DNA from 2 places in the Vibrio misgurnus genome. Region 1 is predicted to be linked to the other one. Evidence: predicted binding sites of a transcription regulator. Region 1 holds the regulator's gene; the other holds the start of a gene.
The links. The regulator CRP, encoded in region 1, controls carbon source genes, mostly activating them, when cyclic AMP is high. The targets are predictions, from matches to a motif close to TGTGANNNNNNTCACA.
Positions count from the first base shown of each region.

Region 2: a site for CRP is predicted at 1,079-1,094, ahead of malT (HTH-type transcriptional regulator MalT). Genes of this name have one in related genera too.

Region 1 covers NZ_CP113241.1:2,214,693-2,218,083, forward strand. The annotation lists gene OOK74_RS10175 (YheU family protein) at 137-346, shown strand; gene OOK74_RS10180 (phosphoribulokinase) at 441-1,310, shown strand; gene crp (cAMP-activated global transcriptional regulator CRP) at 1,553-2,185, shown strand; gene OOK74_RS10190 (aspartate aminotransferase family protein) at 2,270-3,391, opposite strand, start outside.
Region 2 covers NZ_CP113242.1:478,605-481,995, reverse strand. The annotation lists gene OOK74_RS13940 (glycogen/starch/alpha-glucan phosphorylase) at 1-718, opposite strand, end outside; gene malT (HTH-type transcriptional regulator MalT) at 1,298-3,391, shown strand, end outside.

The DNA.
Region 1 (3,391 bases):
CACGCTAGCGCACAAACCGCCTAACCCCGACGCTGGTTATCTCGCTGGACCACTTGATGGACAGCGAGATAGCACAGACACTCGGCAACCTATTCGGTGAAAGCCGAGCAATCTGTTATCAAATCAAGAGGTATTGATGATCATCCCCTGGCAACAAATTGCGCCAGCAACACTCGACAATTTGATCCGAGAATTTGTGCTGCGTGAAGGTACAGATTATGGCGATATAGAAGTGTCACTGGAGGACAAAATAGCCCAAGTACGCGTTCAATTACAAACTGGGCAAGCGGCAATCGTCTATTCCGAATTGCATGAAAGCGTCGATATTAAATGCCAACCATTTTAACTCAGCAGTGACGACAACCTTGACCGTGCTATAGTCATTGAGCAACGGGAGCCAAGTGGGCACCCAATTCAAGGACTTAAGGACAAGGTTTGTCATGTCAGCTAAACACCCCATCATTGCGGTGACCGGCTCTTCCGGTGCCGGCACTACCACCACCTCAGAAGCGTTTCGTAAAATGTTCAATATAATGAACATTAAACCAGCATGGGTTGAGGGAGACAGCTTTCATCGCTTCACCCGCCCGGAAATGGATAGTGAAATCCGCAAAGCCCGCGAACAAGGTCGCCATATCAGCTATTTTGGTCCGCAAGCCAACGACTTCTCAGCGCTAGAAGAGTTCTTTCGTCAATATGGCAAAAGCGGCACCGGCCAAGTTCGCCGCTACTTGCATTCGTTTGACGAAGCCGTGCCATACCATCAAATCCCAGGCACCTTTACCCCTTGGCAAGCGCTGCCAGAAAACTCAGATGTGCTGTTTTATGAAGGCTTACACGGTGGTGTGGTTGATGGCGCAGTCAATGTTGCACAGCACGTTGATTTTCTGATTGGTATGGTGCCGATTGTTAACCTTGAGTGGATCCAGAAATACGTGCGTGATACCCGCGATCGTGGTCATTCACGTGAAGCAGTGATGGATTCGATCGTCCGTTCAATGGATGACTACCTCAACTTCATCACCCCACAATTTTCACGCACCCATATTAACTTTCAACGGGTACCGACCGTCGATACCTCCAACCCGCTCAACGCGAAAGGCATCCCAACCTTGGATGAGAGTTTTGTAGTGATCCGCTTCCGTGGCATTAAAAACGTTGATTTTCCATACCTATTGGCGATGATTGATGGCTCATTTATGTCACGCCATAACACCATCGTTGTGCCCGGCGGCAAGATGAGTTTTGCGATGGATTTAATTGTACGCCCACTGCTGCAGCAACTGATTGAAACCGGAAAAATTGGCTAGCTCCGACCAGTTATGAATGCTTACTTTTCATACCGTGATCATGTGCACATTTTTGCGTAGCAAATCAGGTCAGTGACACGATTAAAATCAAGAAATCATTTTGGAAAGACGCTACTATTCTCAATCGAAACATAAGAGAGCTTGCAGCACTAGGTAACACCTTTTATTCTAGTAAACCCAATTGAGGCTTCGCTAAAATATGGATAGCGGCAAGCGTACCCTGCAGAGGAAGTGAGATAATTATGGTTCTAGGTAAACCTCAAACCGATCCAACACTAGAGTGGTTTCTTTCACATTGTCACATTCATAAGTACCCATCAAAAAGCACACTGATCCACGCGGGTGAGAAAGCGGAAACGCTGTATTACATCGTTAAAGGTTCAGTCGCGGTACTGATTAAAGATGAAGAAGGTAAAGAGATGATCCTCTCTTACCTAAACCAAGGTGATTTCATCGGTGAACTGGGCCTCTTTGAAGAAGGCCAAGAGCGTACCGCTTGGGTTCGAGCTAAAACACCTTGTGAAGTGGCTGAAATCTCATTTAAGAAATTCCGTCAATTGATTCAGGTTAACCCTGATATTTTGATGCGCCTTTCAGGTCAAATGGCTCGCCGTCTGCAAGTCACTAGCCAAAAAGTGGGTGACTTGGCGTTCTTAGACGTCACCGGTCGGATTGCCCAAACTCTGCTCAACCTAGCACGTCAACCTGATGCTATGACCCACCCTGATGGCATGCAGATCAAAATCACCCGTCAAGAGATTGGTCAAATTGTTGGCTGTTCACGTGAAACCGTTGGCCGCATCCTCAAGATGCTAGAAGAGCAAAATCTGATCTCTGCTCACGGTAAAACTATCGTGGTGTACGGTACTCGCTAACTGTTGCGTGATCACCAGATCGATAAAAAGAGCCACCCTTTGCATTGGGTGGCTCTTTTTTTAGTTTAGTGTATCAGCGGATGACTAACCAACCAGCGTGGCGATAGCGCTATCTAAACGCGCCATCCCCTCGGCAATCTCTTGCTGACTAATGATTAATGACGGAGTAAAACGCACCACACTCGCTCCCGCCATCAAGACCAGCAAACCCTGCTGACCGGCAGCTTGCAGAATATCTCGTGCACGGCCCTGCCACTGTTCATTCAACACCGCCCCCAGCAATAAGCCTTTACCGCGCACTTCTTGGAATAGGTGATATTTTTGATTAATTTTTGCCAACTCCGCACGCATCCACTGCTCACGCTGCCGAACGCCAGCCAAAATATCTGGCTGGGACACAAAATCGACCACCGCTTCCGCCACCGCGCACGCTAATGGATTGCCACCATAAGTCGAACCGTGCACACCAACCTGCATATGTTGCGCAATTTTCGCCGTGGTCAAAATCGCACCAATCGGGAAACCACCACCAAGCGACTTGGCGGTGCTAAGAATATCCGGCGTGATCCCTAACCCTTGATAGGCATAAAAATCACCGGTGCGACCATTGCCAGTTTGTACTTCATCAAAAATCAGCAGCGCATGGTGTTTGTCACACAATTCGCGTACCGCTTGCACAAATTCGCCGCTGGGCGCAATAATCCCGCCTTCGCCCTGCAGCGGTTCCATCATCACCGCGCAAGTGCGATCAGAAATTTGTGCTTGTAACGCCGCCAGATCATTATAAGGCAGATGCACAATATCGCCCGGTTTAGGCCCAAAACCATCCGAATAGGCCGCTTGACCACCGACCGAAACGGTAAACAAAGTGCGACCATGAAACCCTTGATTAAAAGCAATGATTTCCGATTTTTCAGCGCCATACACATCCGCCGCATAACGACGAGCCAGTTTCAGGGCCGCTTCGTTAGCTTCCGCCCCCGAGTTAGCAAAAAAGACCTTTTCAGCAAAACTGACTTGAGTGAGTTTTTTGGCTAAACGCAGCGCTGGCTCATTGGTCATGATATTACTCAAATGCCATAGCTGATTGGCTTGATGGGTTAAGGCTTCAACCATCACTGGGTGGCAATGCCCCAAGCAACTCACCGCAATCCCACCAGCGAAATCGATATACTCCGCTCCGCTTTGATCCCAAACTCGTGCCCC
Region 2 (3,391 bases), on a different replicon from region 1:
CACGACATTCCCATAAACGCAGCGGATAAACCGTATTACTTTGGTAACCAACAATCGGTAAATCCCATGGCATGGCTTGTACTAACATGCCCGGTACCCAGCGGCGCTGCTCTTTACCATTGTGATTGATCACTTCTACGTGACCATAAAAACCAATTTCTTGCTTTAATTCTGGGCGAGCGACTTCCCAAGGGTAGCCTTCCACACCACACCAAGCATCCGGTGCTTCTTGCTGATGGCCCTGTTCAAATGACTGCTTAAACAGACCATATTCATAATGCAAACCATAACCCACGGTCGGGTACTCTTGCGCAGCGCAAGAGTCCATAAAACAGGCCGCCAGACGGCCTAAGCCACCATTACCCAAAGAAGGATCGCGCTCTTCTTCCAGTAGATCGGTCAGGTTTTGTCCCAGCTCGCCCATCGCTTCGGTCACGGCTTCATACACGCCCATACTGATCAAATTATTACCGGTTAAGCGGCCAATCAAAAATTCTAACGATAGGTAGTTAAGACCTTTGCTGTTGAGGATGCGTGGATCTTGCTCGGTTTGTAGCAGATCAAAGGTAGTAAATTCAGCCAAAGCGCGTCCCATGGCTAAGTACCAAGCACGTGCAGAAGCCTGCTCCACGGTTGTCGCGTAAGTCGCGCTCAAATGGCGCTTCACGTTGGCTTGGAACAACTTCTTGTCAAACTGTTTCTGTTGAGTAGGTTTCATTGTGAAATCTCAGGTTATGGTTCTAATTCATCTGATCCCTATCCTGCCTTGATGACGTACACAAAACATCCTCCTATTTTTCTGGCCAATTAGGAGGAGATAACAAGGCGTAGAGGCGCAGTCTTCTGTGGTGAGTGATCTGAATCGCATCAATCGGCAACTGAATCACCGCTAGCGGTGATTCGGATCACACCTCCAACTGATTAACCATAGTTAGGCTTAATAAAAGTTTGGCTGTTCGATTGTTGAACAATTACTCACTATGTGAAATAGATCGCAATAAACTCTTCGTTATTACCGATTTTTTCAGCAGATTAGGTAGGGGATGAGCCAATAATCGGATGCCAGATAAGTATAATTAGTGATAACACTCACAAATCTAGGGCGTAGTTAACTCTAAAACGTGAACAACACGAAAAACTCAGCATGGCTCAATCAACGCACCGAATAACTTCAAGTAACATCGCTCTATCTGAGTGTGATATGCCTCGCGTACTCACCTCTCCCACCCGCAGATCACTGAACATGATCTGCCCCAAGAGCATGAAGCTCTGGTAGTAAATAGACGAGAGAAAGAAGATGTGGATCCCTTCGAAGTTAACTCGCCCAGGACGCTTGCATAATGCGATCGTTCGCCCCCGTGTTCTGGACTTATTGCAACACGCTACCTGCTATAAATTAGTGCTATTTCGCTCCCCAGCCGGTTATGGCAAGACCACCATGGCCGCGCAGTGGTTGTCGGATAAACCGAATGTCGGTTGGTACAGCATTGATGAGAGTGATAACGACCCGTTTCGATTTATCAACTATCTGCTGCAAGCAATCAACAAAGCTAGCCATAATGCCTGCCCCAATGCCCAAAAATTAGCCGAGAAACGTCAATTCTCCTCGCTGCATTCACTGTTTAGTGAAGTGTTTTCCGAACTGGCCGATTACCACAATGAATGTTATGTAGTGCTGGATGACTATCACTTAATCAGTGATGAAACCATTCATGAAGCGATGCGCTTTTTCCTCAAGCACATGCCCGATAATTTAACGCTCGTGGTTACTAGCCGTTCCACTCCACCGCTAGGCACTGCCAATCTGCGCGTACGCGACTTAATGATTGAGATTGGCAATGAACTGTTGGCCTTTGATACCGAAGAAACCACGCGCTTTTTCAATCAACGCGTGGCCGATGGGATTGATACACTGACAGCCACCCATCTGCGTGACTACGTAGAAGGCTGGCCATCGGCACTTCAATTAATCGCGCTCCAAGCTCAGCACCAACAGCGCACGCTCGCGCAAACTGTTGAATCAGTGGCACACTTTAATCACTCTCATTTGTGGGATTATTTGGTCGAAGAAGTGTTCGATCTGCTCGATGACGAAACCCGCTATTTCTTAATGCAATGCTCCGTCCTAGATCACTTCGACGATGCCTTGGTGAGTAGCCTCACCGGACGTGATGATGCGCTGGCGATGATTGAATCACTCAATCGCTTTGGCTTGTTTATTTCGCCCTTAGAGGGAGAAAACAACTGGTATCGCTTCCATAACTTATTTGCCGAATTTTTGGCCCATCAACGCCAAGCTCGCGTTCCGCAGCAAGAGCAAGATTTACAACGCGCGGCGGCCAAAGCTTGGTTAAACGCAGCTACCCCTCATCAAGCTTTGCGTCATGCGCATTTAGCACAAGATAGCGAACTATTGGCCAGTATTTTGAGCCAATTTGGTTGGAAGATGTTTAACCAAGGCGAGCTAGAAGTGCTGGAATCCGCCATTAATCAACTCTCCCCAAGCCAGCTGTATCGGGAGCCGAAACTGTGCATGCTGCAAGCTTGGCTCGCCCAAAGTCAGCACCGTTATAATGATGTAGGAGCTTTATTGGCGAAAGCCGCCAATGAGATGACCGCGCTTAATGTCAAACTTTCCACCAAAGAACAAGGCGAGTTTAACGCACTGCGCGCACAAGTGGCGATCAACCAAAATGAGCCGGAAAAAGCATTAGAATTGGCCGAGCTGGCTTTGAGCCAACTGGATCACACCACCTATCGTAGCCGTATTGTGGCCACTTCAGTGGTCGGTGAAGTGAATCATGTGTTGGGCCATTTGAGCCGGGCGCTTTCCATGATGCAGCAGACCGAAAAACTGGCGCGTCAATATCAAGTTTATCACCAGGCATTGTGGGCTTTGTTGCAACAAAGCGAAATTTTGCTGGCACAAGGTTATGTACAAGCCGCTTATGAAGTGCAAGATAACGCGTTTAAATTGATTGAAGAGCAGCAACTGCACCAAGTACCACTGCATGAGTTTTTATTACGCATCCGCGCACAAATTTTATGGTGTTGGAACCGCTTAGAGGAGGCGGAACAAGCTGCTTATCAAGGACTCACTGTGCTAGATAACCACGCGCAAAGTAAGCACCTACACAGCTATTCGATGCTAGCCAGAATTGCGATTGGCCGTGGTGAGCTGGACAAAGCAGGACGGTTTATTGAGCAAATCCAACATCTGCTGAAACAATCTACTTATCATGTTGATTGGACAGCCAACGCATCGCTCTCTTTACTGCTCTATTGGCAAGCCAAAGAGAACCACAGCGAAATCCGCCAATGGCTACAATCCAGTATTCGCCCAGCACAAGCCTGCAACCATTTTTCTCAGTTGCAGTGGCGCAATATCGCT